2 regions of the Virgibacillus saliphilus genome follow, and region 2 is predicted to be linked to the other one. Evidence: a T-box and tRNA genes for the amino acid it is inferred to sense, from the RefSeq annotation. Region 2 holds a T-box; the other holds one or more tRNA genes.
The links. A T-box is a leader RNA that pairs with one kind of tRNA and senses whether it is charged. The one in region 2 lies ahead of trpS (tryptophan--tRNA ligase), so its partner is inferred to be a tRNA-Trp.

Region 1 (15,468 bases), 440 kb from region 2:
TACAGATTGGCCTGTTGTCATGCCTCCAAATAATTCCTATCTTTTAGGTTTTCATGATCAGCGGTTAGTTGTCGGCTCAACCCATGATGATCACACAGGCTTTGACACCCGAGTTACGGCAGGTGGCGTCCATGAAATTTTAACAAAAGCGTTAGAAGTAGCACCAGCATTGGCTAATAGCACAGTGCTTGAGACAAGAGTTGGCTTCCGCCCATTTACTCCAGGTTTTCTCCCAGTACTAGGAGCACTTCCGGGTTATGCGGGATTATTACTCGCCAATGGATTGGGGGCATCCGGTCTGACTATGGGACCATACGTCGGCACACAGTTGGCCAAGCTCGCTCTTGGTATGGAACTGGAAATGGATTTAACGGATTATGACATTGCCGCAGCGATAACAAAAGTGAAAAGCGCCTGGTTAAAAACGTAGAGACCCCCGCGTTGCAACTGAGATTAGATGAACGTGACTTGTCGCCAATGAATGGCGAAAGTCTACGTGAATCTTATGCTTGGAAAGCGAAAAGGAATCATGCCCCTGCATCAGGGGAGCCGTGCGTTGGCCGGCAAGGCCGTTCTTAGTCGGCCTTCCTTTGTCAAGTGAACCGATGATGACTTTCGCCACAGGCATAAGTGCGACTATGGCTCTGCCTGCGCCTGTCGGCTTGTCAGTCGCCAAGTCTTCTTTATCGCAGGGAGCTCTCGTGTTATCTCCTCGTTTTTGGCGCTTGTAGCTGGACGTAGCCATTAATCAATAATACGTTATGCCCAAGCAAATCATTTTATAATTTCCTACGCGATAAAATAGGACGAGCTTGTGTCTGTCTTTTTATCACATTCATATCCTAATTTTACTACATGCAGCACTACGACTCTGGCTAAACGATCGAAGTAACTTCTTAAAAAAATCACTTCGATATTTACAGTTATAATCGCTTTTGGTACGCTTACATCAGGAGGAGGCGATTTTTGAGGTGAAGGGTAAAATGATAGTGATTCTATTAGCACTAGGCATAGTAGCAGCAATAATTGCATGCTGGTTTCTAATACAATATGTCATCGATGCATATGATATTGAAAGAGCAATGACCACTACGGTTGAAAAATATACCCAATTATAGATGAAGACCAAAGAAATGGATGGATTTCTTTGGTCATTTCATTCATTCCTTTTTTTATCTCTATTTTGCTTTCTTTAACTCCTCAACAAATATAATTCTTATTTTTCCATCAGCTAATTGTTCAATTATATGTTCCGGATTATTTTCCATAGGCTTTCTCCATCATTTCCAGGATGATCATAATAAGTGAAGGATATAGGTGAGGGTTAAAATCGTAGTTAGTAGATATGATTTGCTTCTTAGCGTAAGCGAGAATTTCACGAGACACCTGCTGAGATAACTCCTCAGGGATATGAAAAAGCCCACCCTGGGTTATGTATGTAGCATTACCCATTGGGATCAATAAACCTGTTATCATTTCACCACATTTTGGTACCAGGAACTTTCTTTGGTACATACGTACAATCTTTGTCTCCCCGTCAAATAGATCCCTACAAATAAATACACTTCCACTCCCGCTTTGAAAATCAAGCACATAATAGAAGCCTGGATTCAAGGAAAGCCAACTTGCTAAAACATCTTGAAAAAAACTACTTTTTGTTTCCCATCTATGTTTGTTTAACTGCAGATATTGCTGGAAAATTGGCATATGTTCAGTCCCAACAGGTAAACAAAACGTGGTCCACCAGACTAATTGTGGAAAAATGCGTTCAGCAAGCGCATCCGATATATTCATTGTTGAAATAATGTCTTCTGTTTCCTCTATAATTGTTGCGGAAAAATGGTGAATCGAATAATAAAATATGTCGTCAAGTATCCGAAGCAATTCCTGCTGGTCTTCGTCCGGAAAATAAACACTTTGATTCTTTACTGCTTTCATTTCACTTCCTCCTTCAGCGTTTTTTATCATTCTAGCATGGAAGGGAAATTACTGCAGAAGGTAAAAGTGCATTTCTCAGATAGACATCAAAACTAAAATTCAATTTTCTCCTAATGAAAATATAAAAATAATACGCTACACATTGTGCAAAATACAATTTTACCCTATGCACTGGATTTTGACGATTGTTTTTTTAAGCTCACCTCTATCAAATCAATCAGCCCCCTCATTTTCAAATAAGAAAACTGAAACAAGGGACTCTGTATAAAAGTAAAAATAAAAGTAAATACAAATACAGGCCCACCTAAAATCAAGCCTAGCAGTAAAACCAAGCTCTCTGTGATAATCCGAATTCTCCTTATGGGAGCCCTTAATTTATCAGAGATCGACAGCATAAATCCATCACGTGGACCGGAGCCTACTCCTGCTGCATTGTAAACACCACCACCTACTCCCATAATTACAATCCCGGTAATGATCATAAATATATCCGGCCATGCATGCGTAGCCTTTGGCAAGAAATCAAGCCACATCAATAGATCCACAAACACCCCAACTAAAAACGCATTGAAAAATGTCCCTAGTTTAATATATCTCTTATCAAGTATCCATGACACCATAATTAATACGCCTGAAATGATAATAGTCCACGATCCGATCGATAGACCAATGCGCTCAAAAAGTGCTACATTCAATACGTCCCACGGATGAATACCAAGATGCTGGACATTTATCGCAACAGTAATACCAACACTAAAAAGCATTACACCTATGATGAAAACAGCCCAGCGAATTATATGTATCAATAGGATCAACCTTCTTTCACGGATTGTTCAGCGTTTGCATGAATTAGTTATATAATAGCAGAATTTTCATTATTATTGTGTTTGGCTGCTTATAGGAATATAATAATGCTGATTCTATAAATATAGAGATCAGCGCTCATTACATGTTTATTCAGCGTTAATGAGATAAATACCGGTGTTCGGGGTCGAATATTGCCTTTTGATTTGATAGGGTTTATAAAAAAGGTCTCTTCACCCCAAAATCTATGATTAACAAACTATAGTACCATTTTGAAGCAAATTAGTCCTTTCATGTCTATGATTTGTATAAAAAGAAGGCTTTCCTTATACTGCATCTTTATGGTATATTTTATTAGGTATAAAAAATAGGGGGAATACATACAATGAAAAAAATCTTATTTAGCGCCGTCCTTATCATAGTATTAGGATTATTAGCTGCTTGCGGTGAAAGTGATAACGCTGAGAACGAAAGCTCGGAAACAGAAGACACAGGCCAAAATGAAGAAGATCCTGTTGAGGAAGAAAATAGAGATAGAGAATCATATGAGTTTAACCAGGAAATTGCAGATAATGACAACTACAAAGCAACTCTCATCAGCATTGAAAAAAATGTAGGTGAAGAAGAAGAGTGGATTGACGTGAATTTTGAAGTAGAAAATAAGCTAGAAGATACGGTAGATTTTCAAGCTAGCGAAGTATCTATCAATGGGAAAATGGTGGATCAATCACTTGTCATGATGAGTACAGAAGTCGCAGGAGGAAAAGTAGCTGACGCTGTATTAACTATTGAAGATATAGATGGTGGTGAATTACCTGCATTAGAAGGAGATTTTGAAATGCTTTTAAATATGGTCAATTGGGAAGATATGGAGCAGGAAGAACAATCTGAAGTGAGCGTGGCATTTGAATAGGTAAAAATAAACCACCACAAATGAATTGACCCCTGTCAAGTAGACAGGAATGAAAAAAGCTATTTACAATACCTGAGTCCTTGGGGGCTCAGGTTATTTAATTTCTTCTATATAAATCCTTTATGGCAGAAAAATATAGGTTTGGACCGTTAAAAAATCAGGTAAGTGATATTGTTACCCACTTTTCATTTGGCCTGGAAGCCGCATATGCGCTTGTGGTGATAGGAAGGCCATAAGCTTCTCTAGCCATACCTGGATTCGTTGGTGTCTGTAATTTTGAGGTAATATAAAAAAGAAACTCCTGTAGATTAAATTTCTCAATAAAAAGGCATCAAATACCATGTTGTCCCATTATGCGCCCATTCGTATTGGTGAACGAACTAGTTGACATTCATAATGTTAACTAGTAAACTATAATTGTTAACTGGTTAACTAAAGAACATAAACAAAGGGGGTGAAGGTTTGTGGAAAATTCCTCAAAAGAAAAAGCCCTGAAAGCCATTGAACATTTTATTTTGTCCCGCGAAAAGAAGATGGCAAAAAGGGATAATCTAGCCAAGGATTTATTAGTTGATCATGGATATACCGAAAATAAATGGTCTTTAACGCAGTTGCATATTATGGCTCTGATAAACGAACATCCAAATGCATCTAATAACTCATTTCTTTCTAAGGAGCTAGGTGTTTCAAAACCTGCGATTACCAAAGCCATTAATTCCTTAATTGAAGGAGGAATGGTTCTGGCTAAAAAAAAGGAGAATGATCAGAAGGCTGTTTATTATATGTTAACAAATTCAGGGCAGCAACTTGCAGTGGTTCATGATCGAATGCATCAAATAGCTGAAGATCGTTATAATCAATTGTTGGATCAGTTCTCTGACGATGAATTAGAGCTGATTATTAAATTTTTAGAAGCCTGGTCAAATCAATTATAAAAAGAGGAGCAATTATTATGGATAGAGAACAAGCCATTGAATTTTTAAGTAGGATGTATCAAGAAATCATCGTTGATATGAAAATAGAAAAAATTCCTGATTACTTCAGTAAACAATACATTCAAACAACTGATGGAGTTAGCACAGATATAGCTGAATTTACAAGTCATGTCCAAGCATTAAAAGGGATTGTAAACTCCATATCTATATCTCCCTTTTATGACGTTCTCTTTGATGATGATAAACAAACGGCAACCCTAAGATATACTGTTACTGCAAATAAAAAGGGTGGCAAAACTGGCGAAATAGAAGTAATAGCAATATTTGAATTAGACAATGATAAAATTGTCCGTTGCAATGAGCAATCTTGCCCATTAAATCAAAAAGAGGAGTTTAAAGACTTAGCGAGTGTCAACTACTAACTTTTATTTAAATGAGGCTGGGGCAAAACAAAAGTGTTTAATTAAAAAACGGCCATTGTCAAGCTTAGCGTAGGAAATATGCGGAGGCTCCAGCGGGAGAAAAGGCATAGGTGAGACACCTAAAGACGCGGATAGCAACCTTTTTTGCGAAGGGTGCTGCTATCTCGGATCACTTGCAACACGACGAGCACAATGAGGCTCACCAGCCGCCCTAAGGTACATTTGATGTATAGGTACCACAAGCCGGACAACGATGTTTTTTTATTTCCCTATCAACATGAAGACAATTGACGCCGTAAACTTCTTCTGACTTTTGGATCGTAAAGACTTCAAATCCTGGTAAATGAATGTTAGAATTCAATTGCACGCACTCCTTTTGTATCTGTTTTTTCGCTAACTTCAGTTTAACAAATAAGGAGCTCGCGTGCTTTATATTATTCAGAAAATGATTCACACCCCAACATATATTGTAGAACCAAAAATAAAGAGACACCCTCAAACGCTACCTAAAAACGTTTCAAGGATGTCTTATAACATCTCATCTTATTCTAAATTAAGCTACTGATACCGGTGGTCGGGGTCGAACCGACACTCCCGAAGGAACATGATTTTGAGTCATGCGCGTCTGCCAATTCCGCCACACCGGCATATGTTTTGAAGGCGGTAACCGGATTTGAACCGGTGATAAAGGTTTTGCAGACCTCTGCCTTACCACTTGGCTATACCGCCATTTAAAGTAATGGAGCGGGAGACGGGATTCGAACCCGCGACCCCCACCTTGGCAAGGTGGTGTTCTACCGCTGAACTACTCCCGCAAGTGGCTGGGCTACCAGGATTCGAACCTGGGGTACACGGGATCAAAACCCGATGCCTTACCGCTTGGCTATAGCCCAATTTTTTATGGGGCGACCGGTGGGGATCGAACCCACGAATGCCGGAGCCACAATCCGGTGCGTTAACCACTTCGCCACGACCGCCATATAGAAAATGGCAGGGGTAGTAGGAATCGAACCCACATCAAAGGTTTTGGAGACCTTCGTTTTGCCATTAAACTATACCCCTACATAATTTTAAAGTAATGGTGGAGGGGGAGAGATTCGAACTCCCGAACCCTGAGGGAGCGGATTTACAGTCCGCCGCGTTTAGCCACTTCGCTACCCCTCCATCAATTGATAAAGAGTGGTGGCTCGGGACGGAATCGAACCGCCGACACACGGATTTTCAGTCCGTTGCTCTACCGACTGAGCTACCGAGCCATTTTAATAATTTATTTAGCTTTTCTTGCAATAATCAACTTAGTGTTAAAGTGGCGGTCCGGACGGGACTCGAACCCGCGACCTCCTGCGTGACAGGCAGGCATTCTAACCAACTGAACTACCGGACCATGTATCAAAAAATAAGTTCACATGAATTTTGGGAATAGGCTAAGGCACACTACCATTTTCAATTAGCAAATAAGCATGTTCAATGTAGATAATCAACATATTTTGGTTGCGGGGGCAGGATTTGAACCTACGACCTCTGGGTTATGAGCCCAACGAGCTACCAGACTGCTCCACCCCGCGATATGAAAATATAATAATCTATTTTTTAAATGGTGGAGGATGCAGGGCTCGAACCTGCGACCCCCTGCTTGTAAGGCAGGTGCTCTCCCAGCTGAGCTAATCCTCCGAATTACATAAGGAACAAAAGCAATAAAAGTTTAAAAAAGTTGGTGACCCGTACGGGATTCGAACCCGTGTTACCGCCGTGAAAGGGCGGTGTCTTAACCACTTGACCAACGGGCCAATTATATAAAGGTGGCGGAGAGCGAGGGATTCGAACCCTCGAGGCCGCGATAGCGGCCTACACGATTTCCAATCGTGCTCCTTCGACCACTCGGACAGCTCTCCATGGCTCCACAGGTAGGATTCGAACCTACGACCGATCGGTTAACAGCCGATAGCTCTACCACTGAGCTACTGTGGAATGATCAATTTGAGCATTTTACTTTATTATTCAAATGGATTGCCTGGCGGCGTCCTACTCTTGCAGGGGCAAAGCCCCAACTACCATCGGCGCTGGAGAGCTTAACTTCTGTGTTCGGCATGGGAACAGGTGTGACCTCTCCGCTATAACTACCAGACCTAATGTCCTTAAGTGGTTCTGTGTCGTTGCAAAGCATGAACCATTTGAACAGAACTTCTTTATTAAATTTAGTGACAACCAATATTATAATGGTTTCCAGAAAAAAATCAAGTATTTTTCATAAATATGTATGAATTTATACCCTAAAAACTAAATAAGAGTGTTCGTAACGTACATCTAAAAGCCATTTAGTTAAGTCCTCGATCGATTAGTATTCGTCAGCTGCACGTGTCACCACGCTTCCACCTCGAACCTATCTACCTCATCGTCTCTGAGGGATCTTACTCACTTGATGTGATGGGAAGTCTCATCTAGAGGGTGGCTTCATGCTTAGATGCTTTCAGCACTTATCCGTGCCACACGTAGCTACCCAGCCATGCTCCTGGCGGAACAACTGGTACACCAGCGGTGTGTCCATCCCGGTCCTCTCGTACTAAGGACAGCTCCTCTCAAACTTCCAACGCCCACGACGGATAGGGACCGAACTGTCTCACGACGTTCTGAACCCAGCTCGCGTACCGCTTTAATGGGCGAACAGCCCAACCCTTGGGACCGACTACAGCCCCAGGATGCGATGAGCCGACATCGAGGTGCCAAACCTCCCCGTCGATGTGAACTCTTGGGGGAGATAAGCCTGTTATCCCCGGGGTAGCTTTTATCCGTTGAGCGATGGCCCTTCCATACGGAACCACCGGATCACTAAGCCCGACTTTCGTCCCTGCTCGACTTGTAGGTCTCGCAGTCAAGCTCCCTTCTGCCTTTACACGCTACGAATGATTTCCAACCATTCTGAGGGAACCTTTGGGCGCCTCCGTTACACTTTAGGAGGCGACCGCCCCAGTCAAACTGCCTACCTGACACTGTCTCCGAACCGGATCACGGTTCTGGGTTAGAAGGTGCGTGCAGCCAGGGTGGTATCCCACGGGTGCCTCCTCGTAAGCTAGCGCTCACGATTCTAAGGCTCCCACCTATCCTGTACAAGCTGCACGAACATTCAATATCAGGCTACAGTAAAGCTCCACGGGGTCTTTCCGTCCTGTCGCGGGTAATGCGCATCTTCACGCATAGTATAATTTCACCGGGTCTCTCGTTGAGACAGTGCCCAAGTCGTTGCACCTTTCGTGCGGGTCGGAACTTACCCGACAAGGAATTTCGCTACCTTAGGACCGTTATAGTTACGGCCGCCGTTTACTGGGGCTTCGGTTCTACGCTTCGCCCAAAAGCTAACGTTTCCCCTTAACCTTCCAGCACCGGGCAGGTGTCAGCCCCTATACTTCGCCTTGCGGCTTCGCAGAGACCTGTGTTTTTGATAAACAGTCGCTTGGGCCTATTCACTGCGGCTCACTACTCGTGAGCACCCCTTCTCCCGAAGTTACGGGGTCATTTTGCCGAGTTCCTTAACGAGAGTTCTCCCGCTCACCTTAGGATTCTCTCCTCGCCTACCTGTGTCGGTTTGCGGTACGGGCACCTATGACCTCACTAGAGGCTTTTCTTGGCAGTGTGAAATCAGGAACTTCGGTACTTTATTTCCCTCCCCATCACAAGTCACGTTAGCGTTGGACGGGTTTGCCTATCCAACTCGCTCCCTGCTTGGGCGCACCATTCCATCGGTGCGCTTTCCTTATCCTCCTGCGTCCCCCCATCATTCTAACAGTCATGAGGTGGTACAGGAATATCTACCTGTTGGCCATCGCCTACGCCTTTCGGCCTCGGCTTAGGTCCCGACTAACCCTGAGAGGACGAGCCTTCCTCAGGAAACCTTAGGCTTTCGGTGAAAGAGATTCTCACTCTTTTTTCGCTACTCATACCGGCATTCTCACTTCCAAGCGCTCCACCAGTCCTCACGGTCTGACTTCCCAGCACTTGGAACGCTCTCCTACCATTGTTCGAAGAACAATCCGCAGCTTCGGTGATACGTTTAGCCCCGGTACATTTTCGGCGCAGCGTCACTCGACCAGTGAGCTATTACGCACTCTTTCAATGATGGCTGCTTCTAAGCCAACATCCTGGTTGTCTGAGCAACGCCACATCCTTTTCCACTTAACGTATACTTAGGGACCTTAGCTGGCGGTCTGGGCTGTTTCCCTTTCGACTATGAACCTTATCACCCATAGTCTGACTCCCAAGGTCAAGTAACTGGCATTCGGAGTTTGACTGAATTCGGTAACCCGGTGAGGGCCCCTCGTCCAATCAGTGCTCTACCTCCAGTACTCATCCCTTGAGGCTAGCCCTAAAGCTATTTCGGAGAGAACCAGCTATCTCCGTGTTCGATTGGCATTTCACCCCTACCCACACCTCATCCCCGCATTTTTCAACATACGTGGGTTCGGGCCTCCAGTCAGTGTTACCTGACCTTCACCCTGGACATGGGTAGATCACACGGTTTCGGGTCTACGACCACATACTCGCATACGCCCTGTTCAGACTCGCTTTCGCTGCGGCTCCGTGTCTTCCACTTAACCTCGCATGGGATCGTAACTCGCCGGTCCATTCTACAAAAGGTACGCCGTCACCCATTAACGGGCTTCGACTACTTGTAAGCGCACGGTTTCAGGTTCTCTTTCACTCCCCTTCCGGGGTACTTTTCACCTTTCCCTCACGGTACTGGTTCACTATCGGTCACGAGGGAGTATTTAGCCTTGGGAGATGGTCCTCCCGGATTCCGACGGAATTTCTCGTGTTCCGCCGTACTCAGGATACACTCCGGAGAAAATGCTCTTTCGATTACAGGGCTCTTACCTCCTATGGCTGATCGTTCCAGATCGATTCATCTAAAGCACTTTTTGGTAACTCCGTAGGAGTGTCCTACAACCCCGAAAAGCAAGCTTTTCGGTTTGGGCTGATTCCGTTTCGCTCGCCGCTACTTGGGAAATCGCTTTTGCTTTCTGTTCCTCCGGGTACTGAGATGTTTCAGTTCCCCGGGTGTGCCTCATCTATCCTATGTATTCAGATAGACGTCCTGTTCCATTACGAACAGGGGGTTTCCCCATTCGGAAATTCCCGGATCAACGTTTACTTACAACTCCCCGGGACATATCGGCGTTAGTCCCGTCCTTCTTCGGCTCCTCGTACCTAGGCATCCACCGTGCGCTCTTGTTCACTTAACTAAATCTTGCTTTGTTTCAAAAGCACATTCATGTTTTGATGTCGTTCGTACTCTTATTTAGTTTTCAAGGTACAAATAGAGAGATTTGCTCTCTCAAAACTGAACCAAACAACCACGTATGTCTCCACCAAAAGATCTGAAATAGATCGCTCGGCGTTTCCGTTTCTATCCTTAGAAAGGAGGTGATCCAGCCGCACCTTCCGATACGGCTACCTTGTTACGACTTCACCCCAATCATTGGCCCCACCTTCGGCGGCTGGCTCACGCAAAGCGTGTTACCTCACCGACTTCGGGTGTTGCTAACTCTCGTGGTGTGACGGGCGGTGTGTACAAGGCCCGGGAACGTATTCACCGCGGCATGCTGATCCGCGATTACTAGCGATTCCGGCTTCATGCAGGCGAGTTGCAGCCTGCAATCCGAACTGAGAATGGTTTTATGGGATTTGCTTAGCGTTGCCGCTTCGCTGCCCTTTGTTCCATCCATTGTAGCACGTGTGTAGCCCAGGTCATAAGGGGCATGATGATTTGACGTCATCCCCACCTTCCTCCGGTTTGTCACCGGCAGTCAAATTAGAGTGCCCAACTCAATGCTGGCAACTAATCTCAAGGGTTGCGCTCGTTACGGGACTTAACCCAACATCTCACGACACGAGCTGACGACAACCATGCACCACCTGTCACTCTGTCCCCGAAGGGAACTCGGTATCTCTACCGATCGCAGAGGATGTCAAGACCTGGTAAGGTTCTTCGCGTTGCTTCGAATTAAACCACATGCTCCACCGCTTGTGCGGGCCCCCGTCAATTCTTTTGAGTTTCAGCCTTGCGGCCGTACTCCCCAGGCGGAGTGCTTAATGCGTTAACTTCAGCACGAAGGGGCGGAAACCCCCTAACACCTAGCACTCATCGTTTACGGCGTGGACTACCAGGGTATCTAATCCTGTTCGCTCCCCACGCTTTCGCTCCTCAGCGTCAGTTACAGACCAGAGAGTCGCCTTCGCCACTGGTGTTCCTCCACATCTCTACGCATTTCACCGCTACACGTGGAATTCCACTCTCCTCTTCTGTACTCAAGTCCTCCAGTTTCCAATGACCGCTCACGGTTGAGCCGCAAGATTTCACATCAGACTTAAAAGACCGCCTGCGAGCGCTTTACGCCCAATAATTCCGGACAACGCTTGCCCCCTACGTATTACCGCGGCTGCTGGCACGTAGTTAGCCGGGGCTTTCTGGTTAGGTACCGTCAAGGTACCGCCTTATTCAAACGATACTTGTTCTTCCCTAACAACAGAGTTTTACGATTCGAAAACCTTCATCACTCACGCGGCGTTGCACCGTCAGACTTTCGTCCATTGCGGATGATTCCCTACTGCTGCCTCCCGTAGGAGTCTGGGCCGTGTCTCAGTCCCAGTGTGGCCGATCACCCTCTCAGGTCGGCTACGCATCGTCGCCTTGGTGAGCTCTTATCTCACCAACTAGCTAATGCGCCGCGGGCCCATCTGAAAGTGGCAGCATAAAAGCCGCCTTTCAACTTCTCATTAGGTAATCAAAAGTGTTATCCGGTATTAGCTCGCGTTTCCGCGAGTTATCCCCGTCTCTCAGGTAGGTTGCCCACGTGTTACTCACCCGTCCGCCGCTCGTTCCACAAGCGCAAACCCCGAAGGGTTATTGCCTGCTTCCCGCGCTCGACTTGCATGTATTAGGCACGCCGCCAGCGTTCGTCCTGAGCCAAGATCAAACTCTCCATAAAATAATGAAGTTTGTCTATCATTGACACCGATCAATGATATATCTTCGCTTTTCACATGGTTTCAAGGGGTGAAATCAACCGTCCAGATGAACCATCGGACTTCGTGATTTCTTTCCTCTACCATCTGTTTGACATACTGGTTGTTTTGTTCAGTTTTCAAAGAGCAAATGCATATGTTGCGTTGAAATTGCAACTTTCACATCATACCATATCCATTTCCTAAAGTCAATAACCTTTTTAAGCCTCTTTATAAAAATTTATAAAAAAATGAATATTTCGTATTGGCTCGCAAAATAGCGACTTTTATAATATACCATATTGATCAATTTAGAGTCAATCCGTATTTTTTATTTTTTGTCGTTATTTATTTATCGTTTTTTTGCGACGGAATTAACTTTACCATGGTTACTATACAAAGTCAACGAGTTTTTTACATTTTTTCTTTTCATTCGTTTAACCCATTGCAACAGAAGAAAGTTCTAGAGCCTTCCACCTTCTTAACCGTACATATATATCTATTCATCAAACATCGTTTGTGTTCGTTATTCTTTAAAATATACTTCAATTTATAGACACCCGCATCGTTTGTCTTCCCCCTGATAAGCAGACCTTCATATTTCCATAATACATTACCCTCCAATTTCTTTACTACAATCTATATATTTCGCCATATTGAAGGGAAACTCCTTTTTTGTGAAACGAAATTTTTATGAAATTATGCTATACTACGTATGAAAGATTTAAGGAGGGTTACGATGGCAGAGCAACGAGTAGTCTATTCAAGTAAAATAAATAAAATACGCTCCTTTGCATTAATATTGGTTTTTGCAGGGATTCTCATTATGTATATTGGACTGTTCACAAGGAGCATCGCTTGGTTAACGGCACTATTATTCATTCTCGGTATATTATCAGTTATTCTAAGTAGTGTCGTCTATCTTTGGATTGGCACATTGTCCTTAAAGGCCGTGCCTGTAACCTGCCCGGATTGCGGGAAACCAACAAAAATGCTGGGACGGGTTGATGCTTGTATGCATTGCAAACAACCTTTGACAATGGATAAGGAATTAGAAGGCAAAGAATTTGATGAAAGATACAATAAACGGGGATATAAAAAAGAGAAAAATTAATTTTAGTGTCGCGCCCGTGATTCACTAAAAACGCTTTTAAAATATAAGGACTTCTATGAAAACAACAATTCGTTTCTAGAAGTCCTTCATTAATGTTCATTTTGATTACTGCTTTTGCACCACTGCTGCAACCTGGCACTCTTTACATTTACCGTAAATCTCCATGCGATGATGACTAACATCAAACCCTGTTACTTGTTCAGCCAAGGATTCCACTTCATCTAAAATAGGGTAATGAAAATCTACTATTTTGCCACATTCATCACAAATAATATGATAGTGTTCTGTTGTATTACTGTCAAATCTGCTTGAGGCGTCCCCGTAAGGCAATTCACGAACAAGTCCGGTTTGTCTTAATACACGTAAATTGTTATATACCGTTGCAACACTCATATTAGGAAATTTATCTTCAAGTGCCTTATAAATTTCATCAGCTGTAGGATGATTCGCTGATTTCAGAAGAAATTCAAGGACTGCGTGGCGCTGTGGTGTGATCCGGACGCCTGATTCTTTTAATGTATCAATTGCATGTTGCAATTGTAGTTCTTCAGACACGATCAACCACCTCTCTTTCATGATTTTAATTATAGTCCTATTATTACATTATAATTCTTATAATAAGTGTACCTGCTACTGGAGCAGCATGTCAATAAAAGTATATTACTCCCCGAGTCATTTTATCACTTTTCTAAAAGAATGAAAGAGAAAACCACCTAATATTAATACCCCCTTTTCACATCTATTTTATTGATGTATTCATCTTTATCAGCCAAATAAGATTGAAGATTTTGTTCAAAGATTTCCAGGGCACGTCTTGTATAATATGGAGAGCGTCCCGCAATATGTGGAGTGATTGTCACATTTTCCTCTGACCAAAATGGATGATCTAAAGGCAGTGGTTCCTCTTCAAAAACATCTAGTACCATATGTGCAACTTCCCCTTGTCTCACTGCTTTTAGCAAATCGTCAGTATAAGCCAGATCTCCACGCCCCATATTCAAAAATACAGCATGATCTGGCAACAGTTGAAACTGTTTAAAGTTGAAAAGCCCGCGAGTTTCTTCTGTACTTGGCAGAATAGACACAACCATATCTACACGTGGAAGCAGTTCTTCCAGATTATCTATTTTATGATTTTCATCAAAATACTCCTTCGATCTGCCACTTCTGGACACGCCAATGGTTTTCATTCGAAATGCTTTTGCTAGACGAGCAACTTCCTGACCAATCGAACCCGTGCCGACAATAAGTATCCTTCTTCCCGTTATCTCTTGCACGCGGGCAGAACGATCCCAATGATGATCTTTTTCACTTTGATATAATTTCCTGGCATCACGATAAACTTGCAACAACATGGAAATGGCATATTCAGCCATTTGCGTTTGATGAATACCTTTCGCATTTGTCACAAGAATACCCTTTTTCTTAATTGCTTCAAATGGCAATTTATCTATTCCGGCAGACATAACCATAATCCATTTTAGATTGTTTGCTTGCTCGATTAAACTATCGTTTAAATCTCCTCCATAGGTAACAAGGATCTCAGCTTTATGTAAATGCTGCTTGGCCTCATTCATATTATCACAAAATATAAACTCTAAATTCGAATGGTCTGCTTTTAATTTTTCATGATGCTTACTGGATATTTTGGCAGAAAATAAAATCATGTAAATAACCTCCCTATTCCATCGTTACTTCTATCGTATACGTTTTTCACAAAAATGAAAACTAGGAAGATAGAACTGTTTTAATTGTCTGCATTAAAAGGTGCATGTCCATTCGTATGCTACAATTTTCAATATAGAAAAGGTCACACCTTATCTTTTCACTATAGTTTAATTCCCCTTTAAGTTGCGTATAGCCAGTCATTCCAGGTCTTAATTTCAAACGTTTCATTTGATAATTATTATAGTGATCAACAATTTCCGGTATCTCGGATTTCGGCCCTACTAAACTCATATCCCCTTTTAGTACATTCCATAATTGCGGAAGTGTATGAAGCTTATACTTCTGAAGCCATAAACCAGTCGGGGTTCGTATACTATAAGAATCCTGTTGAAAATGAATTTCATCTGGTACACCACCGGCCCAAGAATCTGGTACTGGGTATGGTGGGAATGCACGAATAACGCGAGATGGATTTGTCATGGTACGAAACTGCCAAACGATAAAACGATGATTACACTTACCTACCCGCCTTTGATGAAAAAAGATAGGACTTCCCTCATTCCTCCTCATTTTTATACAGATAAACAGCAATAACGGTATTAATAAAAAAAGTAGCGAGAAACTGATAACGATATCAATCAACCGTTTCATAAAAAAATAGACTTTTCGATTTCCAGT
Region 2 (15,468 bases):
AGAAAATGGCTAAAGCACAATATAACATGAAATTAATTAATATTTTAAAAGATATATTACATCGTTTACATGATACGGGTCCGTCAGAATCTATTCAAGAAGAGTTTGACCGACATTTTAAAGATGTGAATGCTGTTGAAATATTGTTGATTGTGCAGGAATTAAAAAGTGGAGACTATGGTATTACATCTCAGAATGTTAAGGAGTTATTCCGTGTTTATGCTCAATTGTACGGCCATTCAATGAATGAATGGAATATTCCTGAAACGCAACATCCAGGTCACCCAGTCCAAATTTTCGCAAATGAAAATAAAGCATTTTTGGAAATTTTTACTGAAATGAATAGTCTTTTAGAATTATTGGAAAAAAACCAACACCAATTGCAAGAAGATACGTTAGAAAGACTCAAGGAGCTTATGTCTTCATTAGGACAGTTCTATAACCACTATAATCGTAAAGAGAAGCTATTTTTCTCAATTTTGGAGCGATATAGGCATTATACGCCATCCAGAATCATGTGGAGGGATGATGATCGAATCCGTAACCTATATAAGGGAACCAAAAAAATGATGGAACGTATACCTGATATAGAATTTAAATACTTGAAGAAAACGTATCATTTATTTGAACGTCAATTTAAGGAAATGATTTTTGAGGAAGAATCATTTTTATTACCAATGCTTGCGTTAACCTTTCAAGAAGATGATTGGCTGGCTATCGCAAAGGAAAGTGACGCATATGGCTATTGTTTTGGTGAGCCGGAAGAAAAATGGGTGTCTCAACGAACGTCATTTATCGATGAGGAAGATGAAACGGATACAATAAATCATGCGAAAGATGCTGATATTCCAAGCCTTCCCTTTGGAGGTGGCTACTTAACAACACATGAAGCCAACCATATTCTTAACCATTTGCCACTAGAAATAACATTTGTGGATAAAAACGGTTTATTTAAATACTTTAATGAAAGAATCGATTCATCTGAGATGATGCTTGTACGGACACCAAGCTCAATTGGCCGTTTCGTAGCCAATTGTCATCCACCTAATAGTTTAGAGAAGGTTATGAACTTAATTCATGATCTGCAGTCAAAGAAACGCTCTTCTGAAAGTATGTGGTTTAAGAAAGGGGGGCGTTATGTTTATATCACGTATAAAGGTGTATTTGATGAGAATGGAGAGTACTTAGGAATTTTGGAGTACGTTCAAGATATTCAGCCTTTCTTAGATCTAACACGTGAAGTGAAAAAAGAACTTAGTCAACTAGATGAATCGTTTTAAGAGGAGGAAGTCCAGATTTAGTCTTGTTGACAATAATGAAAGGGAGGCGAAACAGCATATCTATTGGTATGCTGTTTCGCCTCCCTTTATATTTGGAATCTTTGAATGTGAGTCAATACCGAACCGGGGCTCACCCGAAACCCCTTTAGTAAATTACTAACCCCATTCATTTATTCATTTGTACAAGCATAAATTAGAATAATAGATAAGGACAAGCAGGGGACGGGATAAAGATGGGGTATGTATTTTTATTTTTAATCGGCTTTGGGATGGCTGTTTCCGGGGGAGTCACCATCATAGCATACATGAATTTACTACCAGCGGGATTAACATGGACGGATTATTTTATTTTTATAGGAGGCAGAATAGAATGTTACTTTCTGCTGATTGGATTTTTGATCATGGCGTTCGTCATTTATCGTATGCCAAACAACCTTTAATCTCATTTCATTCGAATATTTTTTTAAAATAATGGTCATAATGTATGTTAAGTTACGTTAAAAAGTGAGGGTTGTTTATGTTATATTTGCATGATGTTTGGGTGAATTGGTTTGAAGGAGAAGAAAACGGGTATAGCGTCTGTTACTTTCATGAATGGCGCAAAGATGACAAGATTGAATTATTAGATCAGGTTCCATTATTGTACATAACAGATGACTTATACAATTATATTGAAAATGACATGAATGAGCTACCTATAGTACTGCTTGATACGATTTATAAACGTGCTTATTCCCGCAAGGGTCAGGATCGAACCGTACTTGAATATGCTTGTATCATCACAGATGGCAAAGAAATACTGGCTCTTGATACCATTGGCTATCAAATTCCTATTCGTAAAAGCCGTTTAATACCAAGACAGGAGCAACTTGTATTCGATATGATTGAAAATAAAAAAGCCCAATCCTTTAAATTCGATGGTACCTCTTATGAGAAAGAGTACCACATGTTATCAATGCCACCTGAACTAGTTTTTGGCTTAACGAGAAGGGAACGTCAATTGAAGCAGCTGCTTATGATAGGGTTGGATCAGTTACGAACGACCAACAATTTAAAAGAGTTGCGGTATTGGCTTACCGAATGGGATCCAAAAAACTATCCATTTATCCGATTCATGAATGAAGATAAAGTATGGGACGCCCTTTATAATGGGGTGAAGCAAGGATGGAGCATGGCACATGAAGAATTATGTGCAAAATTAATCAAGGGGCAGCCTTTCCTTGAAAAAATGTTTGAAGCGGAAAATAATCAAGAGCAAAATACGTCGAAGCAAAAGTAAATCATTCAGTGAGACGGGGGATTCTCGCTCACTGAATGATTTTTTCTAACGTTTTTTCTTTTTGACCCTTCCTAATCCCATCGCTTTTTTTGCCTTGGCAACTGTTTTATTCGCCGTAAAAGCAGCTTTGTCTGCTCCCTGATCCAATATCTCATCTAATTTTTCCGAGTCGATTAATGCGTAATACCGGTCCTGAATGGGTTTTAGAACTTGAACAACTGCATTTGCGGTATCTTGCTTGAACACTCCATATCCTTTATCTTTATACGTGGATTCAAGGGATGCTATAGATTCTCCTGAACAGCTTGAATAAATGGTTAATAAGTTTGCTACACCTGGTTTATTTTCCTTATCAAATGCAACAATTCCATCTGAATCCGTAACAGCACTTTTAATTTTCTTCTCAATCCTTTTCGGTTCATCAAGCATGGAGATGAACCCTTTTTCATTGTCATCTGACTTGCTCATTTTCTTGGTAGGGTCCTGGAGCGACATAATACGTGCGCCGACTTCGGGAATGCTGATTTCAGGTATGGTAAAAATATCATTGAATTTATGATTAAAACGCTGTGCAAGATTTCTGGTAAGTTCTAAATGCTGTTTCTGATCCTCACCAACAGGGACTATATTTGTATTGTACAAAAGAATGTCTGCTGCCATTAGGGAAGGATAAGTTAACAATGCTGATGACACTGCTTCATTACCTGTCGATTTATCTTTAAATTGGGTCATTCGTTCCAATTCTCCAATATAGCTTATCGATTGCAGCATCCATCCTAGTTGTGTGTGTGCAGATACTTCTGATTGGATAAATAACGTAGCTTTTTCCGGGTCTAATCCAGATGCAAGGTACAGTGCTGCTAGTGAGCGAATATTATTTCTTAATTTCAATCGATCTTGTGGTACTGTAATAGCATGTTCATCGACAATGCAATAATAACATTGGTAATCATTCTGTAATTGGACAAATTGCTGCATAGCCCCTAAGTAATTTCCAATTGTCAATGTGCCGCTTGGCTGGATACCTGAAAAGATGGTTTTCATTTTACTTCACTCCGATTCTTTATTCTACATAAAAAAAGCCCATTTATCCCTCAAACAGGGACGAATGAACCGCGGTGCCACCCTTATTATCTTCACATTCTTTGTAAAGACCACTTTAAGTTACATCAGTTCCAAAGTCCAATTCCAAATTACCCTTGATACTTGTTTCCACCAACCACAAGTTCTCTAAAAACCAATAAGTAATTGTACTACGCCTTTTTCATCACTTTATATTCCATTTTTTTATTATTATATATAGCATTGTTGTCAAATGCAAGTAACTAGCAAAAAAGTCTTTTCCGTACTCCTCTTTATCCTTCTAAAAACTAAAAAATTCGACTTAATCCTCCATTTGTTGTTCAAATCTGACTTCATTTCGTATATACTAGGTTTAAAATACGTATTGGAGATTGAATGTGATGGAGAGAAAACGGCTTACGGCTTTTACATTTATAAGTATACTTCTCCTGGGGATAATGCTACCTATAAGTAGTAGTGGAGAAGAAGTACAAACAGCAAGTGCACATAAGGAAAGACAAACCAATATTAAATCGATTGATACAAGTGAAAGAATACAGCGTTTTACATATGATTCAGGCTATGATTTTGAATATCCTGATGCGGTGAGGGGTATCTATGTTACTGGAAATTCGGCAGGTGGCAGTCGCTTTGAGAGCCTCTTGGATTTAATTGACACAACAGATCTAAATACAATGGTAATTGATATCAAAGAAGATAATGGTAATTTAACGATGATACCCGAAGAGGGATCCCCGTATGAAGATATGGCGAAAAATTATATAGATGACCCTGATGAGATGATGCGGGTCTTAGAAGAGAAGGGCATCTATCCAATCGCGAGAGTTGTTGTTTTTAAGGATAGTGTGCTATCTAAGGAGCGCCCTGATCTGTCCTTTCAACAAAACGGAGAAGTATGGGTGAATAATAAAGGGGAAGCATTTTTAAATCCGTTTGAACAAGAAGTATGGGAATACAATGTTGAAATTGCGAAGATGGCTGCAGAAATGGGCTTTCAGGAGATCCAGTTCGATTATGTACGTTTTCCTGAAGGTTTTGAAAACCGGGATTCTGAGCTGGAATACACACTTGGGGATTACGAAAACTCCGAACTTGATGACGTGAAAAAACGTGTAGAGGCTGTAACGGACTTCGTAGCGTTTGCTCGAGAAGAATTGGCGTATTATGATGTTGACGTTGCTGCAGATATATTCGGTTACGCAGCTACGATTGAAGAAACACCAGGTATCGGCCAAAACTTTTCTAAGATATCGGAAAATGTCGATATCATTTCATCGATGATCTATCCCAGTCATTGGAGTCCCTATTTTGGTATAGAAAAGCCCGATACAGAACCATATAAGCTTGTTAACGAATATGCTCAAGTGGAAAATGAGGTGTTGGATGCCTTGGAAGAGACTCCAGTTTCAAGACCGTGGTTACAGGATTTTGAAGCACCTTGGTTATATAGTGGAGCAACCAAACAATATGGAAAAGAGGAAGTTGAGGCGCAAATCAAAGCATTGTATGAAAATGGGATTGATGAATTCCTGTTATGGAATTCCGGGAATACGTATACTGAAAATGTAGACTATATGATCGGAAAATAAGTTACAAAGCGAATCTCGTTACAAGATGAAGATTCGCTTTATTCTCGTAGACAGAGAAATATAAAGGAAATGTCATGTTTCCTAATAGGTAATCTTTCAGTTGGGAATGCTAAAATTAGTACTTATTTCATGCAGATTTAACAAAGGATCGTTTTTTCGTTATACTAAAAAAATCAATAAAAAATAAGGAGTTATGTTATGAATTGGTATGATAAGTTAAGTAAGTATTTCCCCGTAGAAGAGATGAAATCAAAAGCGCATATGGAAATGCTCTTAGATGAAAAGGGGGATGTTTACCATAAGGATGAAAGTTCCTTACATGTCTTAATGTTTGCGGAATTTGACTCATTCGTTTTTATTGACTATGTATGGGTTTCACCAGATGCAAGAGGGCAGGGAACAGGACATAAGTTAATGGAAAAACTAAAAAATAAAAACAAACCAATTATTTTGGAAGTGGAGCCAGTAGATTATGATGATTCAGATTCAGAGAAACGACTTCACTTTTACCACAGAGAAGGCTTCGCTCACGCGCAAAAGATTGATTACAATCGTCGTTCCCTGGCTACAAATGAGGATACCGCAATGGAAATCTTGTATTGGTCTCCAACGGATGATTCCGAAGAAGTGATTTTTCAAAAGATGAAAAAGATGTACGAGGATATTCATACGTATAAAGATAAAGAAATATATGGCAAGTCCTATCAATCGGTCGATGAAGTTCTAACGTATGAGAAAGACCGAGATTCCAAGGATATATTAGAAGGCATACATACAACAGAAAAATCCTAAAAAGTCCTTTTACGGAAATTCCCGTACACTAAGTTGTTGTATTTGTTTTGCTTGATTTTAAAAATATTTTCACGTGGCAGGTTTAATTGAAAATGATATAGGGTATGTTACTACTACATTGATAAATGTAAACAATTCATGAACATTTGAAAAAACCTTGATTTTTCTTGGAAATCCTCTACCTTTTAATTGACAAATGTAGTATAATTTACATATAGGGTTAATTAAACTTATTTTAATCTAATAAGTAGCTCAATGTTTATGAAAATACCCATTTTAGAATGAGGAGTGAAGTTTCATGGTAACACTTTATACCTCACCAAGTTGTACATCTTGCAGGAAGGCAAAAGCGTGGCTTGAGGAGCACAATATCCCATTTAGAGAAAGGAATATTTTTTCCGAACCATTAACGTTGGATGAAATAAAGGAAATATTACGGATGACGGAAGATGGAACTGATGAGATTATCTCGACTCGCTCAAAGGTTTTTCAAAAATTGGATGTTGATATTGATCAATTACCATTAAAAGATTTATTTAATTTAATCCAACAAAACCCAGGCTTATTGAGAAGACCAATAATTTTGGATGAAAAACGATTGCAAGTTGGATATAACGAAGATGAGATTCGACGGTTTTTACCAAGAACAGTACGTACTTTTCAACTACGTGAGGCGCAGCGAATGGTCAACTAATTCGTTCACAACTTTTAGGAAATACGAAATACAAATAAAAACGCAGATCCCTTTTTACTGGTCTGTGTTTTTGTTATATTAGGGTCAGGTGTCCCTTTAAATATTATGGGTGACAAATGTTTAGGAATGCTTTAAAATATGATATTAACCATTCATATAACAATTTATAAATTTGTAGGCATATTAATTTCCAAGAAGAATGAAGCTATCATACAATGGCAGTAGAAATATAAATATGAATGGTTAGAAATGTACGTTAACGGGAAATGGAATGGTAAATGATTTCACTATATATAAAGGTGAAGTGGTCTCTTCCACTTAACTATTTATAGAAGGGAGAGAAACAAAATGGAAATAGAAAGAATCAATGAAAATACGGTAAAGTTTTATATTTCTTATTATGACCTTGAAGATCGTGGGTTTGAGCGTGAGGAAATCTGGTATAATCGGGAGCGAAGCGAGCAATTGTTTTGGCAAATGATGGATGAAGTGAACTATAAAGAGGACTTTACGGTAGAAGGTCCGTTGTGGATTCAGGTTCAGGCAATGGATAAAGGATTGGAATTCGTTGTTACCAAAGCACAAGTCTCCAAAGATGGGGAGAATATTGAATTACCGACAGAAGATGGTGAAACAGTAGACGTACCTGTTGATAAGAAAATAGAAAATATGCTGGAAGATAAATATGGAAAAAGTCATGACCAAAGTGAGGAATTGGAAGAAGACAACCTATCAATTATTGTAAGGTTCCATGATTTCGAGGACGTCATTCAATTAAGTCATTACTTTGCAGCTTTCACAGGAAGTGCCCAAGATTCCCTGTATCACTATGATGAAAGCTATTACTTGTATATGGAGTTTTCTCATGAATTACTGGATGACGACGTACAAGAAGATTTCATTAGCCAAGTATTAGAATTTGCAGACGATACAGACGTGACCATTCACTTATTAGATGAATATGGGAAAAAGATATTTGAAACGGACACCTTTGCCCAAGTCAGATCTTATTTTCCAGTTGAAGTCTAGACACTCGAAAAAGGGTGTCTTTTTTTATGGTTCTACAATATATGTTGGGGTGTGAATCATTTTCTGAATAATATAAAGCACGCGAGCTCCTTATTTGTTAAACTGAAGTTAGCGAAAAAACAGATACAAAAGGAGTGCGTGCAATTGAATTCTAACATTCATTTACCAGGATTTGAAGCCTTTACGATCCAAAAGTCAGAAGAAGTTGACGGCATCTATTATCTTCATGTTGATAGGGAAGTAAAAAACCATCGTTGTCCGGCTTGTGGTGCTTATACATCAAATGTCCATGATTACCGGGTACAAAAGATTCAACATACCCGTATATTTGGCAGACAGGTTTATGTTTTCTATCGTAAGCGACGCTATGTTTGCCGATCCGGTTGCGGGAAGCGTTTTTATGAGGATAACCCCTTAGTGGAGCGTTATCAGCGACAGTCCATGGAGATGAAACAGGCCGTAGCGATGGAGCTTATTCACGGAAAAAGTTTCAGGGATGTTGCTCATCGATTTGATACATCCCCAACCACCGTTATTCGACGGTTCGATTATATTACGGCCCCGCTGTTGGATGAAACACAAACATTACCGGATGTGATTGCCATTGATGAATACAAAGGGGATGCCGGTGGAGAAACATATCAGACGATTATTGCCGATCCCGTAAATAGAAAACCGTTGGAAATACTGGCAGACCGTAGGAAAGAAACGGTAAAGAATTATTTACGGAAACATGGTGAACGCGTAAAGATGGTCGTGATGGATATGAGCCATTCGTTTAAGGCCGCTGTTGATCAAGCTTTGGGGCATCCTATTATCATCGCGGATCGCTTCCATTTTTGTCGGTATATCTATTGGGCTTTAGAAAGGGTCAGAAGACAGGAACAAAATGCTTTTGATGATTATGATCGCAAAAAATGTAAACGGATGAAACATGTATTTTATAAACAGCCGGAGACATTAACAGACAAACAAGCCTGGTATCTGGAACGATACTTACAAAAATCCGCCTATTTGAAACGGGCTTACCAACTTAAAGAGGCTTATCGATTATGGTTTGAGACAGCTAAAGAGAATGGCTCGAAACACTTGGGTGCAACGAAAGCGCATCTTTATGAATTCTATGACCTAGTTCGAGAATCGGGTGTTACGGAATTTGAACAGGCTATCGGGACCCTGCAGAATTGGCAGAAGGAAATTATGAATACGTTTGGTTTTGAACTGCATAACGGCTATATTGAGGGGATTAATAACCAAACCAAGGTTCTTAAGCGTAATGCATTTGGCTTTAAACGATTTGATCGCTTTCGGGCGAAGGTATTACTGCATCATCAATATAAAAAGCTGGATATTCGGGTGGCATAATAATAAGGAGTGAGCATACGCTCACCCCAACATTTGACAGAGAACCTTTTTTATTATTTTGCAGGAATTTATCCATCTCTGTCGAATTGGTATATATAGGAGGTGGTTTTATTCCATGTTACAGGCTCTAACAGAAAAGGGCAATGTGATTATGCTGTACACGCTGCCAAAAATAGAGATTGAAAAATTAAAACGCCAGTCGTTTTTTTGCCCTGCATGTAAGCAACCAGTAATTATCAAAGCAGGATTAAAAGTAATCCCTCATTTTGCACACCGTTCCACAACAAATTGCTCCACACACGAAGGAGGGGAGGGGGCTTACCATGAAAAGGGGAAATTACTACTGTATAAATGGTTAATCCATCAACAATTGGATGTTCAGCTTGAGACATTCATCCCGGAAATTAACCAGCGGCCAGATTTGTTGCTGTTGATAAATAGGAAAAGAATTGCTATTGAGTATCAATGTGCAAGAGTACAACCTGAGCAGATAAGACAGCGGAACGTGGGATATGCGCATGCCGGGATAACACCAATATGGATCCTGGGGGAAAATTTACTCCAAAGACAAACGAAACATCATCTGAAAATTGATCAGTATTCCCAACAGTTTATCCATCAATTTTCTTCTGATACCCCATTAATTTTATTTTACTTTTGTCCGCACACCCTTCAATTTATAACATTTCAGGATATTTTTTTTACACAAGCAAGACAGGCTATCGGTAAACTGAACGTTATACCATTAAAGCAAATGAATTTCACGCATATATTTATGGAAAAGCCATTTACACAAATGGAGCTTTATCAATTATGGAAAAAGGAAAAGTACAAATTCCGTTTAAAACCAGGAAGTCATTTATATGGGAAAGAATTAGCTTGGCGTCAATGGTTATATTTAAAAGGAACCCATATCGAATATTTACCGTCTATTATATTGTTGCCAATACCTGCTCAATACCGGATGAAGACTTCTTCATGGGACTGGCAGAGTCGGATAGCCATTGATCTATTAGCCCCGTTACCCATAGGAAGTGCTATTTCCACTACATTAGCGAAGCATTTTTTACAGCAACAACTTCTCAGTAAACAATATTTTCCCTTAATTTATTCTACTGAAAATCCTGTTATGCAATATCTACAGCTTTTAGCCCGCTTAAATATCGTGAGACAGAAAACAACCCATTCATTTACAAAAATCAATCCCATTAAATTTCATAAAAATATAGAAGAAGCTTTAAAGGCGGATAAAGCAATAATGGATTTTTTAATTGCAAAGGCTTCAAACAAAATCCAAGCATGATTTATGCATAATTCGTTATACTACTAATATGATCTTTGTTAAAGCGTTGTTCAAAAAGGAGGAAATATGTTGGCTAAAACGTCAAAAGAATTACCAAAACGCAGTGAATTACCTAAAGAAATGACATGGGACTTGGAAGCAATTTTTGCGACAGATGAAGAGTGGGAAGAAGAGTTAATGAAACTGAAAGCGGATATTCCTGAAATCGAGAGCTATCAAGGCAAGCTTTCTGAATCCGCTCAAAACTTGTATGACCTGTTTCAGTTGCAGGATAAGCTCTCGATGAGGCTTGGGAAGCTGTTTACATATGCGCATATGCGTTATGATCAGGATACAACAAATTCATTTTACCAAGCGTTGAACACGAAAGCTGAAAACCTACTTACGATAGCTTCTAGTTCCATGAGTTTTATTGTACCAGAAATTCTGGAAATGGATGAGGCTACCATAAAAGGGTTCCTTGAGGAAAAGAAAGAATTACAAGCATATCAAAAAACATTGGATGAAATTAATCGTCAGCGCCCCCATGTATTAAGTAAGCGTGAGGAGGCTTTACTGGCTGAGGCGTCTGAACCGATGTCAAATGCTTCGCAAACGTTCAGTATGCTCAATAATGCAGATCTAACCTTCCCTTCCATTACAAATGATGATGGGGAAGAGGTCGACTTGACACAGGGCAGGTTTATTGGATTTTTGGAATCACAAAATCGTGATGTTCGTAAGGAAGCTTTCAAAGCGATGTATGATACGTATGGAGCGTTTATTAATACATTTGCATCCACACTGATTGGAAATGTGAAGACCAATAATTTTAATGCGAAAATCCGAAACTATACATCAGCTAGGGAAGCAGCGCTTGATGATAATCATATTCCGGAACAAGTGTATGATAATCTGGTTGAAGCAGTTAATGAAAAACTGCCATTACTTCATCGTTATGCGGCATTGCGAAAAAAGGTATTAGAGCTAGATGAGTTGCATATGTATGACATGTATACACCACTTGTTAAAGATGTTGACATGAAAATACCTTATGAAAAGGCGCAACAGTATGTGCTTGAAGGTTTATCTCCACTTGGAGATGAATATATAGATATTTTGAAAGAGGGCTATGAGAATCGCTGGATTGATGTGGAGGAGAATAAAGGAAAGCGCAGTGGTGCCTATTCCTCGGGAGCATATGGCACAAATCCGTATATCCTGTTGAACTGGCAAGATAGTCTGAATGATACGTTCACACTTGCACATGAGCTTGGACATTCCGTGCACAGTTACTATTCCAGAAAAACACAGGACTTCCGCTATGGGAATTACTCAATTTTCGTAGCAGAGGTGGCATCAACAACGAATGAGGCCTTGCTGAATGATTATATGCTTAAAAATCTTGATGATGAGAAACAAAAGCTGTATTTGCTCAATCATTATCTGGAGGGCTTTCGTGGTACCGTATTCCGTCAAACCATGTTCGCTGAATTTGAACATGATATTCATAAACGACTGCAGGAAGGCGAAGCATTAACTGCGGAAAAACTAACGGAAATTTATTACGACCTAAATAAGAAATACTTTGGCGATGATGTTGTCTCAGATGAAGAAATTGGATTGGAATGGGCAAGAATCCCCCATTTTTATATGAATTATTATGTATATCAATATGCAACAGGGTATTCAGCTGCGACTTCCCTTGCCAATCAAATATTGGAAGACAAAGATGGTAAAGATGGTGCAGTAGAACGTTATATCAATTTCTTGAAGGCGGGAAGCAGTGAATATCCAATTGATATACTAAAGAAGGCCGGTGTGGATATGACATCCAAACAGCCCATTTTAGATGCCATGGATGTTTTTGAGGAAAAATTAAATGAATTGGAAGCATTATTGCTAAAATGAGCAGAAAACGAGACTGGAACAAAACAAACATGTTTAACTAAACGGACATTTCCCAAATTAGTGTAGGAAATATACGTAGATTCCATTGGGAGAAAAGGCATAGGTGGAACCTCTTGAAGACGGCAGCAATCTTTTTTACGAAGAGTGCTGCTCTTCAAATCACTTGCAACACGACGAGCATAATGGAGTCCCCTAGCCGTCCTAAGGTGTGCGACGTATATTTTTAGGAGTGGTATATATTCGGGATTTGATTTGTTCAACACCCTGTTGTCCCAGTCCCTCCTTTTAGTTAGTTGGTATAAATAGAGCTTAACCTCTAACTCTAGTAAACCCTGGGTGCTTTTTAACCTTTTGTCCATGGTACATACGCCTGTGGGCGAATGAATAAATGGTCATAAAAAGGCTTAAAAATAATAAAGGCAAGGTGATATACAACGGAATAATTTTCATGAGTCCAAGTATATTTAGGATGAGAGCAAATACGCTCAGTAATAGGAAAAAAAGGGGAAGAAGACGTTGCATTTTATTCAACTCCTGTCAATGTCATCGTTGCTTGTTACATTGTATGTGTCTTTTTTTGGAATAGAAGTGACATTTCTGTGAAACCATGCACAAACTTATTGCTTCTAATTCATTTTACTGGTATATTTAATTTGTAAGATAAACACAAACAAAACCCCTTTGTTTGATCATGAAACTTTCTCCCATCCCCCTTTGTATCTTACAAAGAGAGAGAATGAAAGGATACACGCTGCCCCGTGTATCCTTTATTTTTTTCTGTCATAGCAGAACAAAAGCGAAAAGCGCCTGGTTAAAAACGTAGAGACCCCCGCGTTGCAACTGAGATTAGATGAACGTGACTTGTCGCCAATGAATGGCGAAAGTCTACGTGAATCTTATGCTTGGAAAGCGAAAAGGAATCATGCCCCTGCATCAGGGGAGCCGTGAGTTGGCCGGCAAGGCCGTTCTTAGTCGGCCTTCCTTTGTCAAGTGAACCGATGATGACTTTCGCCACAGGCATAAGTGCGACTATGGCTCTGCCTGCGCCTGTCGGCTTGTCAGTCCCAAGTCTTCTTTATCGTAGGGAGCTCTCGTGTTATCTCCTCGTTTTTGGCGCTTGTAGCTGGACGTAGCCATTAATCAATAATAAGTTATGCCCAGGCAAATAATTTTATAATTTCTAGGCAACAAAAAAGTAAGCCTTTAGATGAAGGCTTACCATTTAATAGATATATTTCCAGAAAGACCCATATTTAACGGGGATCCTTTCTACTTTTTGTACCAACTGCAATTTTTTCATTTCTTTTTCTGCTTTTGCCTGTGTCCAATCATAGACAACTGCAATTTCTTTATTGCCAACAATACCATAAAAGGAAAGAAAATCTTCCAATGGTGGCTTTTCAGAAGGAATAGGCTCTTTTTGCAACATTTCTGCCAACACAAGTACATAAATATCATATGGATAAAGGCCGGATATCTTAATACCTTCTTGCTCAATGCTTTGATTGAAGAACACAATAGTTGGAATATAGTCTACTTCCATTTCCTTTGTTAATTTTAAATCAAGCTGTAGTGCTTTTTTGGCTGATTCTGAATATAAATCTTCTTTAAATTCATTTAAATCCAATTTTGCTTCCCTGGCACATTGGAATAAAACGTCTTCTTCCGAGATATTCTGTTTTTTAAGGAATACATTTTCCTGTACTCTGCGGAGAAAAATTCTCCCGGATTTTTTCCCTTGAAGTTCTGCAGCCTTTATTGCCAATGATGCAACCCATGGAAAAGAAACAGGATTCTCCATCCATAAATCACCATCACAGCTCATTCCGGTTCGTTTTGCCGTTTTTTCCCATATATCTTTTAGCTTTCTAGGTTTATCAAATGGCTCTTTGTTTAGTGTATTTAATTGCCCGCTTATGATCGGGCGAATCGTGAAAAATCGTCCATACTCAATTGACAGTTTTTTTAGGTATGGTTCTAAAGACCAACATTCCGGGCAAAGAGGATCAACAAAGACATAAATCTCAATTGGCTTTTGTACAAAATTAAAAAAGCTGTAATTAGCCGATGTGTGTGTCCGATTTGAGCATCTGAGCCCAGTTTGATTCCAACTCACATCGATTCTCCTTTCTCTTATTCCGGTGTGTTCATCATGTGGTTCGCAGTTAAAGTTAGCTTCTCAAATATGACTGTACGATAGGGTTCTTCTATTTCGACCGCTTGTAATGCCTCTTCCATACATGCAAGCCAAGCGTCTCTTCTTTCCGGTGTTATTGGAAAAGGTAAATGGCGTCTTCGCAGCATTGGGTGACCCCGCTCTTCAGAATAAACCTTAGGCCCTCCGAAAAACTGTGTTAAAAATAATCGCTGCTTTCTTGCAGTTTCGGTTAAATCATCAGGGAAAATAGGGATCAATGATGGATGTTGGGCAACACGGTTATAAAAGTGAGTTACAAGTTTATCGATTTGGTCAAAGCCACCAATAGCTTCGAATAGGTTTCCATGTTCAATCTGTGCCATTACTATTTCTCCTTGATAGTTTGTATATTATATTGTAGCAACAGAGTGATCTGTGAGCAACTTATCTGATTTACCTTTCCGTTATATGGTTTGGAAAAATCGTTCAATTTTATTAGGGGTATCTCTTTGTTGTATATCATGTTCTTTTAAAAGCGATTCAAATGCTTGTATCCCAATTTCTTGAGATGTTGCCTCCACTTCCAGCTCATAATCTTCTTTGCCATTAAATGTACTATAATCCAGTACAATAACGATGTTCGCATTCTTTAATTCATGGCGCTTTGTGGTCAAACGACCATAATAATGAAGATTTTGCGTTGAAATGGATTTATTTTTTAATTGCTTTGTTGTATGCGTTTTTGCTATGATATTACCTTGCATCCAGTTACGCACTTCCTCTTTCGTCAATGAATCATGCGTTTCAAGTAATCCATCTTTATGGGGTTCTTTCAAGGTTAATTGATATACGCCGTTTTTTTCTCTAATTCGCAGGGCGCATCCATTCTTTTTCAATGCAAAGTCGGTTGTCTCAAAGTAATAATTTGTTTGAGTTTGGCTATATTCAGGAAAAGGTAAATGGTATAATAGGCGATCAAATTCATCTTTTGTTAACATATTTTTATATTCAATTTCAATTTCTTGAG

Region 1: it has a tRNA-Trp gene. The T-box ahead of trpS (tryptophan--tRNA ligase) is inferred to sense a tRNA for this amino acid. The anticodon was not compared.

Annotation. Positions count from the first base shown of each region.
Region 1 covers NZ_JAGYHC010000001.1:1,347,163-1,362,630, reverse strand. Annotated here, with positions in the region: gene KFZ56_RS06755 (NAD(P)/FAD-dependent oxidoreductase) at 1-430, shown strand, start outside; gene KFZ56_RS06750 (hypothetical protein) at 972-1,118, shown strand; gene KFZ56_RS06745 (hypothetical protein) at 1,258-1,938, opposite strand; gene KFZ56_RS06740 (YczE/YyaS/YitT family protein) at 2,103-2,744, opposite strand; gene KFZ56_RS06735 (LptM family lipoprotein) at 3,128-3,655, shown strand; gene KFZ56_RS06730 (MarR family transcriptional regulator) at 4,120-4,590, shown strand; gene KFZ56_RS06725 (nuclear transport factor 2 family protein) at 4,608-5,012, shown strand; gene KFZ56_RS06720 (hypothetical protein) at 5,224-5,373, opposite strand; tRNA gene KFZ56_RS06715 (tRNA-Leu) at 5,578-5,659, opposite strand; tRNA gene KFZ56_RS06710 (tRNA-Cys) at 5,671-5,741, opposite strand; tRNA gene KFZ56_RS06705 (tRNA-Gly) at 5,753-5,827, opposite strand; tRNA gene KFZ56_RS06700 (tRNA-Gln) at 5,831-5,905, opposite strand; tRNA gene KFZ56_RS06695 (tRNA-His) at 5,914-5,989, opposite strand; tRNA gene KFZ56_RS06690 (tRNA-Trp) at 6,001-6,074, opposite strand; tRNA gene KFZ56_RS06685 (tRNA-Tyr) at 6,092-6,176, opposite strand; tRNA gene KFZ56_RS06680 (tRNA-Phe) at 6,193-6,268, opposite strand; tRNA gene KFZ56_RS06675 (tRNA-Asp) at 6,320-6,396, opposite strand; tRNA gene KFZ56_RS06670 (tRNA-Met) at 6,501-6,577, opposite strand; tRNA gene KFZ56_RS06665 (tRNA-Val) at 6,608-6,683, opposite strand; tRNA gene KFZ56_RS06660 (tRNA-Glu) at 6,725-6,799, opposite strand; tRNA gene KFZ56_RS06655 (tRNA-Ser) at 6,813-6,904, opposite strand; tRNA gene KFZ56_RS06650 (tRNA-Asn) at 6,906-6,980, opposite strand; rRNA gene rrf (5S ribosomal RNA) at 7,022-7,137, opposite strand; rRNA gene KFZ56_RS06640 (23S ribosomal RNA) at 7,328-10,246, opposite strand; rRNA gene KFZ56_RS06635 (16S ribosomal RNA) at 10,421-11,992, opposite strand; gene KFZ56_RS06630 (YgzB family protein) at 12,748-13,122, shown strand; gene perR (peroxide-responsive transcriptional repressor PerR) at 13,228-13,698, opposite strand; gene KFZ56_RS06620 (D-2-hydroxyacid dehydrogenase) at 13,842-14,789, opposite strand; gene KFZ56_RS06615 (sugar transferase) at 14,851-15,468, opposite strand, start outside.
Region 2 covers NZ_JAGYHC010000001.1:1,782,940-1,798,407, forward strand. Annotated here, with positions in the region: gene KFZ56_RS08555 (DUF438 domain-containing protein) at 6-1,280, shown strand; gene KFZ56_RS08560 (YuzI family membrane protein) at 1,514-1,720, shown strand; gene KFZ56_RS08565 (YjbA family protein) at 1,798-2,559, shown strand; gene trpS (tryptophan--tRNA ligase) at 2,605-3,603, opposite strand; T-box leader at 3,657-3,836, opposite strand; gene KFZ56_RS08575 (putative glycoside hydrolase) at 4,023-5,231, shown strand; gene KFZ56_RS08580 (GNAT family N-acetyltransferase) at 5,430-6,023, shown strand; gene spxA (transcriptional regulator SpxA) at 6,322-6,717, shown strand; gene mecA (adaptor protein MecA) at 7,066-7,746, shown strand; gene KFZ56_RS08595 (ISL3 family transposase) at 7,885-9,111, shown strand; gene KFZ56_RS08600 (competence protein CoiA) at 9,227-10,414, shown strand; gene pepF (oligoendopeptidase F) at 10,484-12,304, shown strand; gene KFZ56_RS20200 (hypothetical protein) at 12,614-12,826, opposite strand; gene KFZ56_RS08610 (ClpXP adapter SpxH family protein) at 13,527-14,420, opposite strand; gene KFZ56_RS08615 (globin domain-containing protein) at 14,438-14,824, opposite strand; gene KFZ56_RS08620 (CYTH domain-containing protein) at 14,906-15,468, opposite strand, start outside.